2 regions of the Streptomyces sp. NPDC048248 genome follow, and region 1 is predicted to be linked to the other one. Evidence: riboswitches for the same ligand, from Rfam matches in the RefSeq annotation. Region 1 holds a riboswitch; the other holds the start of a gene.
What was found. Region 1 has a riboswitch for glycine ahead of gcvT (glycine cleavage system aminomethyltransferase GcvT). Riboswitches for the same ligand answer to the same signal wherever they lie in the genome.
Positions count from the first base shown of each region.

Region 2: linked by a shared signal. The riboswitch ahead of gcvP (aminomethyl-transferring glycine dehydrogenase) and the one ahead of gcvT (glycine cleavage system aminomethyltransferase GcvT) in region 1 are both predicted to bind glycine.

Region 1 covers NZ_JBICZL010000012.1:295,801-299,966, forward strand. The annotation lists gene ACGFZW_RS26980 (enhanced serine sensitivity protein SseB) at 1-410, opposite strand, end outside; gene ACGFZW_RS26985 (AAA family ATPase) at 575-1,279, opposite strand; glycine riboswitch at 1,508-1,602, shown strand; gene gcvT (glycine cleavage system aminomethyltransferase GcvT) at 1,753-2,880, shown strand; gene gcvH (glycine cleavage system protein GcvH) at 2,990-3,367, shown strand; gene glyA (serine hydroxymethyltransferase) at 3,475-4,166, shown strand, end outside.
Region 2 covers NZ_JBICZL010000010.1:8,614-12,779, forward strand. The annotation lists gene ACGFZW_RS22285 (MerR family transcriptional regulator) at 1-218, shown strand, start outside; gene ACGFZW_RS22290 (DNA polymerase IV) at 286-1,734, shown strand; gene ACGFZW_RS22295 (PRC-barrel domain-containing protein) at 1,644-2,027, opposite strand; glycine riboswitch at 2,142-2,239, shown strand; gene gcvP (aminomethyl-transferring glycine dehydrogenase) at 2,428-4,166, shown strand, end outside.

The DNA.
Region 1 (4,166 bases):
ACCCGGCACAATTCGGCCACCGCGGGCGGGGGCAGCGGGACGCCGACCGTGCCGTCGGGGTTGACCGCGATACCGATCAGCGGCGGCAGTCCACGGGCGAACTCCCGGGCGGGCGCGACGGTGAAGGACATATGGGAGCCGACGACCCGCAAGAACTCCTGCTCGGAACTGAAGACCGGGACATACGCCGCGCCGCCGATCTCGGTGGTCGGCAGATCCAGCCCACCGGCTCCAGGGCCCGCGCTGTCCGGGCCGCCGCCGTTGGGCAGTGGCACCCACACCCGGCTGCGCCCCAGCACCTCCACGATCCGGCCACCGGCACCCGGGTGCCCGACCGAGGCGGCAAGCACCTCTTCCAGCTCATTCGCAGGCCAGGTCAGCTGCGGTATGCCCTGCTCCGGAAAGTTCATGTACACCCACCCGTTCCAAACCGCCCTATCTGGCCAAAGACCCTAGCGGCAGACACTGCGGCAGCCGAAGGGGGTGGTGGGCAGTCGATCTTCGCCGGCGTGCGGGGGCGGCCCGGCCGCCGAAGAGCAGCTCGGCCGAGGGGCCACCCCGGCCGGAGGCCGCCTCAGCCGAAGCCGACGGTCTCCAGCGCGCTCGCCGCCGGCCGGTCAAGCAGCACCGCCGAGGCGAACCCCCTCGGCAGCCGGCCGGCCTCGGCACCCTCGACCAGCCTGCCCACCGCCCTGCGGTGCCGCGCGAAGGCGTACCCGGACACTCCGCGTCCCCGCGACTCCTGCCCGGACAGCGCCACCTCCGGCGGGACGTCGAGCAGCACCAGATGCAGTCCGCGGCCGCCTCGCCGGGCCGACCGCGCTATCCAGCGACGCACCCACGCCAGCGTCCCGCAGTCGTGCACCACGACGCTGTCGCCGGAGCGCAGCGCGCGGCGCAGCCCCAGGTAGTGCGCGGCACGGACCAGCGGGCGATACACCCCGTACGGCAGCCGGCGCAGCCTGCCGCGCTCCCAGCGCACCCGGACGTCCTGCGAGTCGATGCGGTGCACCGTGGCACCCCGGCCGTCCAGCACCGGCACGATGCGGTGCATGAGCGTGCTCTTGCCGCTGCCCGGCAGCCCGGAGACCACCACGAGGTCACCGGCCGGGAAGCGCATCTCGGCCGTCCTGCCGGTGTGACGTGTTCCCCTCAGGTCGATCACCTCGGCACCGCGCCCCGGCCTGACCACGGCCAGGGGCGAGCGTGCGGGCCGGGGCACCGCGGCGCCCGCGATCCCCGACGTTGTCGCGAGTGCGGCATCTTTGTGCACCGTCATCGCCCCTCCCGGTCACTAGCGGGCCCGGCCGGTGTCCGTCCCTTTCCCGAAGAGTGTCAAGAAAAGGTAATACCCATCAAGGCGATTGCCCGATCCCCCGGACCACGGCGGCCGCCCGGGCCGGTGCGACAACCAGGACTCCTGCATCCGGCGATCCCGTGCAATGATGTCGGCGCCACTGTGCACCGCTCAGCTCACCCGTGCACAGCCAACTCCATACCGGCCGCTTGAATCCGCGCGGGAGAGTCCTCGCCGCCACGGCGGGGCGCCGAAGGAGCAAGTCCTCCCTTGAATCTCTCAGGCCCCGATACCGCGCGGGCGAGGCAGATCTGAAAAGCGAGCCACCGCCTGGCTGACGGGTGGCTCCACCCAAGGTGCAAACCGGGTCCGTTCGCGGGATCCCGGTGAACCTCTCAGGTTCCGATGACAGATGGGGAGAACGTCTTGTCACCCATGCCTGGGAGCCCAGAACCATGACTGATGCCCCTCGCCGTACCGCGCTGGATGCCACGCATCGTGCGCTCGGCGCGACCATGACCGACTTCGCCGGCTGGGACATGCCGCTGCGCTACGGCAGCGAACGCGACGAGCACGTCGCCGTCCGCACCAGGGCCGGCCTCTTCGATCTCTCCCACATGGGCGAGATCACCGTCACCGGCCCGCAGGCCGCCGATCTCCTCGACTACGCACTGGTGGGCAACATCGGCGGCGTCAAGACCGGCCGCGCCCGCTACACCATGATCTGCGAGGCGGCCGGCGGCATCCTCGACGACCTGATCGTCTACCGGCTCGAGGACCAGGAGTACATGGTCGTCGCCAACGCCTCCAACGCCCAGGTCGTGCTCGACGCGCTGACCGAGCGCGCGTCCGGCTTCGACGCCGTGGTCCGCGACGACCGCGACGCCTACGCCCTGCTCGCCGTCCAGGGCCCGGAGTCCCCCGGCATCCTCAAGGCGCTGACCGACGCCGACCTGGACGGCCTCAAGTACTACGCGGGCCTGCCCGGCACGGTCGCCGGCGTGAGCGCGCTGATCGCCCGCACCGGCTACACCGGCGAGGACGGCTTCGAGCTGTTCGTGCGGCCCGCGGACGCGGTCGCCCTCTGGGAGGCGCTGACCTCGGCCGGCAAGGACGTCGGGCTCGTCCCGTGCGGCCTGTCCTGCCGCGACACGCTGCGCCTGGAGGCCGGCATGCCGCTGTACGGACACGAGCTGACCACCGCGACCACGCCCTTCGACGCGGGTCTCGGCCGGGTGGTGAAGTTCGAGAAGACCACCAACGGCGGTGACTTCGTGGGCCGCGCCGCCCTGGAGGAGGCCGCCCGCCGCGCCGAGTCCGCGCCGCCGCGCAAGCTCGTCGGGCTGATCGCGGAGGGCCGCCGGGTCCCGCGCGCCGGCTATGCGGTCGTCGCCGCCGACGGCACCGTCATCGGCGAGGTCACCTCCGGTGCGCCCTCGCCCACGCTGGGCAAGCCGCTCGCGATCGCCTACGTCGACGCGGCGTACGCCACACCGGGCGCCGAGGGTGTCGCCGTGGACATCCGTGGAAGCCATGAGCCGTACGAGGTCGTCGCGCTTCCCTTCTACAAGCGGGAGAAGTGACGCCGGTACCGCGCTGCCCCCGGGCAGTCGTGAAACCGGCGCGCCCCACGCGTCTCACTGTGCAAGACCCCATTCACGATCACACCCTCGCGTACAGGAGAATCGAGCCATGAGCAACCCCCAGCAGCTGCGCTACAGCAAGGAGCACGAGTGGCTGTCGGCCGCCGACAACGGCGTCTCGACGGTCGGCATCACCGAGCACGCCGCGAACGCGCTCGGCGATGTCGTCTTCGTGCAGCTTCCCGAGGTCGGGGACACGGTCACGGCGGGCGAGACCTGCGGTGAGCTGGAGTCGACCAAGTCGGTCAGCGACCTCTACGCCCCGGTCACCGGTGAGATCACCGAGATCAACGAGGACGTCGTGAGCGACCCGTCGCTGGTGAACTCCGCCCCGTTCGAGGGTGGTTGGCTGTTCAAGGTGAAGGTGAGCGGCGAGCCGGACGACCTGCTCTCGGCAGACGAGTACACCGCCTTCGCCGCCGGCTGAGCCCTCCCGGCCCGCCGCCCCGGCACCCCGCCACCGACCGAGCGGAAGCTCCCCCGGGATCCGTCCGGGAGGACCCCGACCGCGCCTGACCCCTCCAGGAAAGACTCATGTCGCTTCTCAACAGCTCCCTCCATGAGCTCGACCCCGACGTCGCCGCCGCCGTCGACGCCGAACTCGACCGCCAGCAGTCCACCCTCGAAATGATCGCGTCGGAGAACTTCGCTCCCCTCGCCGTCATGGAGGCCCAGGGCTCGGTCCTGACCAACAAGTACGCCGAGGGCTACCCCGGGCGTCGCTACTACGGCGGCTGCGAGCACGTCGACGTCGTCGAGCAGATCGCCATCGACCGGATCAAGGCCCTCTTCGGCGCCGAGGCCGCGAACGTCCAGCCGCACTCCGGCGCGCAGGCCAACGCCGCCGCCATGTTCGCCCTGATCAAGCCGGGCGACACCATCCTGGGTCTGAACCTCGCCCACGGCGGGCACCTCACCCACGGCATGAAGATCAACTTCTCCGGCAAGCTCTACAACGTGGTGCCCTACCACGTCGACGAGAAGAGCAACCTCGTCGACATGGAAGAGGTCGAGCGCCTCGCCAAGGAGCACCGCCCCAAGCTGATCGTCGCCGGCTGGTCCGCCTACCCGCGGCAGCTGGACTTCGCCGAGTTCCGCCGGATCGCCGACGAGGTCGGCGCCTACCTCATGGTCGACATGGCGCACTTCGCCGGCCTGGTCGCCGCGGGTCTGCACCCGAGCCCGGTGCCGCACGCCCACGTCGTCACCACCACCACGCACAAGAC
Region 2 (4,166 bases), on a different contig from region 1:
GCGATGGCGCGACGGTCTACGAGTGCACCTCGCCCGATCAGGTCGTGGATCTCCTCCAGGGCGGCCAGGGCGTGTTCGGTATCGCGGTCGGCGTGGTCTGGCGGGACGTGGAGGGCGCGCTCTCCCAGCTGCACGGTGAGCGTGTGGACACCGGCGAGACGCTCGTCGGGAAGAATCCGCACGACGAGCTGGCGCGGCGCCGCAACCGGGCGGGCTGAGCGCCCGACGCGCTTTCCGGCCCTGCGCGCGGGGCGATTGTCAGTGGTGTGCGGGAGCATCGATGGTGTGAGACCTGCGCCGACGATCCTGCACCTGGACATGGATGCCTTCTTCGCGGCCGCCGAACAGGCGGCCAAGCCGAGTCTGCGCGGGAAGCCCGTGGTGGTCGGCGGGATCGGGCCGCGCGGGGTGGTCTCCACGGCGTCGTACGAAGCCCGGGTCTTCGGCATCCGTTCGGCGATGCCCACAGCTCAGGCGCGTCGCCTGTGCCCCAACGCCGCGTATCTCAATCCCCGCTTCACCCTCTACCGCCAGGTGAGTGAGACGGTGATGCAGCTGTTGCACGCCCTGTCGCCCCTGGTGGAGCCGCTGAGCCTGGACGAGGCGTTCGTCGACCTGGAGGCCGGCGGTGTCGCGGCGGAGACGTCCGCCGTCCGCGCGGTGGGGGAGCGGCTGCGGCGCGAAATCCGGGAGGCCACCGGACTGACGGGTTCGGTGGGGCTCGCGGGGGCCAAGATGCTGGCGAAGATCGCGTCCGAGGCGGCGAAACCGGACGGGCTCGTGGTGATCGAGCCGGGCACCGAGCGGGAGCTGCTGGGACCGATGACGGTGCGCACCCTGCCCGGGGTCGGGCCCGCCACTGCCGAGGCGCTGCGCCGGGCCGGGATCACGACGGTCGCGGAGACCGCGGAGGCCGGTGAGGCGGAGCTGGTGCGCCTGTTGGGGAAGTCCCACGGCGCCGGGCTGTACGCGATGGCACTGGGCCGGGATGACCGGCCGGTGGTGGCGGAGCGGGACGCGAAGTCGATCTCGGTCGAGGACACCTTCGAGGTGGACCTGACCGACCGTACCCGGGTGCGGTCGGAGGTGGTGCGCCTCGCGGACCGCTGTGTGCAGCGGCTGCGGGCCGCCGGGCGCTCCGGACGTACGGTCGTGATCAAGGTCCGGAGCTACGACTTCTCGACGCTGACCCGCTCCGAGACGCTCCGCGGCCCCACCGACGACCCCTCGGTCGTGCGGGAGGCCGCCGCACGGCTGCTGGAGACCGTGGACACCACGGGCGGCGTGCGGCTGCTGGGGGTCGGGGTGAGCGGGCTGGCCGACTTCACGCAGGAGGACCTCTTCGCCCAGGTCGCGACCGAGCGGGAGGCCGCGGAGACCGCGAAGGCGACTCAGGAGCACACGGCGGACGAGGCAGGCGAGCAGGAGCCGCGAGAGCTGCCGCGTCGCTGGCTGCCGGGGCTCGACATCGTGCACGACGAGTACGGCGCCGGTTGGGTGCAGGGGAGCGGGGTCGGGAGAGTGACCGTCCGCTTCGAGACGCCGTGGTCCGCACCGGGAAGGGTGCGGACCTTTGCCGTCGAGGACCCTGCGTTGCGGCCCGGGGAGCCACTGCCGCTGGTGCGGGAGAAGCCGAGCGGGGCTCAGTCCTCCGAACCGGCGATCCTGCCGAAGTCCTTGTCGCCCGCCGAGGAGACCGCGTCGGAGGCGGGGGAGGAGATATCCAGCCGGTAGTGGTGGTAGAGCTGAAGCTCCTGCTCGGGAGAGAGGTGCCGGCCGACACCGAAGTCGGGGGCGTCCTTGATCAGCTTGCGGTCGAAGGGGATGCGCAGGCCCTCGTCGGCCAGCTCGCTCGGCTCGAGCGGGACGAAGGCGTCCCTGCTGAACAGGCCGGTGCGCACGGCCGCCCACTCCGGTTCCCCGGTCGCGTCGTCGAGATAGACCTCGTCGACGGTGCCGATTTTCGTGCCGTGCCGGTCGAACGCCTTGCGGCCGATCAGGCTCCGGGGATCGATGTCGGTTTGCACGGCCCCTCCATATGGTCGCAGCTGCCCTGTCACCACTACCAAACGGCACATTTCATGCCCCGGCCACTCGAAAGTTCCTCCGGGAGGTGCGCTGGTAGGCTGGCGAATGGCTGCAGACCCCATGCGGGAGAGTCCTTTGTCGTTCGCGACGGGGGCGCCGAAGGAGCAAATCCTCCCCGGAATCTCTCAGGCACACGTACCGCATGGACGAGGTCACTCTGGAAAGCAGGGCGGGCCACGGACAGGCACAACGCCGGAACCCATCCTCACCGACGGTGAAAGTCGGACCGCAGCGCGCGGGCCGGCGAAGCTCTCAGGTTGAGATGACAGAGGGGGAGGCCGTCCGGGCACCAGTGCCGTGGTGCCCCTCGTAGGTCGTATGACCAGGAGGCCCCCGCAGATGACCACCAATCGCATCTCCTTGACCGAGCTGGAGCGCGGTACCCCCTTCGAGCACCGGCACATCGGGCCTGACCACGAGGCGCAGGCGAAGATGCTCGCGCACGTCGGATTCGGATCGCTGGACGAGCTCACCGCCACCGCAGTCCCCGATGTGATCAAGAGCGCCGAGGCCCTGGGGCTGCCCCAGGGCCGCTCCGAGGCCGAGGTCCTGGAGGAGCTGCGCAGTCTCGCGGACCGCAACCAGGTCCTGTCCTCCATGATCGGCCTGGGCTACTACGGCACGTTCACACCGCCGGTGATCCTGCGCAACGTCATGGAGAACCCGTCCTGGTACACGGCCTACACGCCGTACCAGCCGGAGATCTCGCAGGGTCGGCTGGAGGCGCTGCTGAACTTCCAGACCATGGTCGCCGACCTGACGGGTCTGCCCACCTCCGGCGCTTCGCTCCTGGACGAGGGCACCGCCGCAGCCGAGGCCATGTCGCTCGCCCGGCGGGTCGGCAAGGTCAAGAAGGGCGTCTTCCTGGTCGACGCCGACTGTCTGCCGCAGACCATCGCCGTGCTCCAGACCCGTGCCGAGCCGACCGGCGTCGAGGTCGTGGTCGCGGACCTCGGCGACGGCATTCCGGCCGAGATCGCCGAGCGTGGTGTCTTCGGCGTGCTCCTGCAGTACCCGGGTGCCTCCGGTGCGGTGCGCGACCCGCGCGCGGTCATCGCGCAGGCGCAGGAGCTGGGCGCCGTCGTCACCGTCGCCGCCGACCTCCTCGCCCTGACGCTGCTGACCTCGCCCGGCGAGCTCGGCGCGGACATCGCCGTCGGCACGACGCAGCGCTTCGGCGTCCCGATGGGCTTCGGCGGGCCGCACGCCGGCTTCATGGCCGTACGCGAGAAGTTCGCCCGCAGCCTCCCCGGCCGCCTGGTGGGCGTCTCGGTCGACGCCGACGGCAACAAGGCGTACCGCCTGGCCCTGCAGACCCGTGAGCAGCACATCCGCCGGGAGAAGGCCACCAGCAACATCTGCACCGCGCAGGTGCTGCTCGCCGTCATGGCCGGCATGTACGCGGTCTACCATGGCCCGGACGGCCTGGCCGCCATCGCGCGGCGCACCCATCGCTATGCCACCCTCCTCGCCGAGGGCCTGCGGGCGGGCGGTGTGGAGATCGTGCACGGCGCCTACTTCGACACGCTGACCGCGCGGGTGCCCGGCCGCGCCGCCGAGGTCGTGGCCGCCGCCCGCGAGGCCGGCATCAACCTCCGCCAGGTCGACGCCGACCTCGTCGGCATCGCCTGCGACGAGACCACCGGCCGCGGGCAGCTGGCCGGCGTTTTCGGCGCCTTCGGCGTCCAGGCCGACATCGAGCAGCTGGACGCCGCCGCGGGCGAGGGACTGCCGCAGGAGCTGCTGCGCACCGACGACTACCTCGGCCACCCGGTCTTCCACCAGCACCGTTCCGAGACCGCGATGCTGCGCTACCTGCGCACCCTCGCCGACAAGGACTACGCGCTGGACCGCGGCATGATCCCGCTCGGCTCCTGCACGATGAAGCTGAACGCCACCACCGAGATGGAGCCGGTCACATGGCCGGCGTTCGGGCAGCTGCACCCCTTCGCGCCGGCCGGTCAGGCGCAGGGCTACCTCACCCTGATCCAGGAGCTCGAGGAGCAGCTGGCCACGGTCACCGGCTACGACAAGGTCTCCATCCAGCCGAATGCCGGCTCCCAGGGCGAACTGGCGGG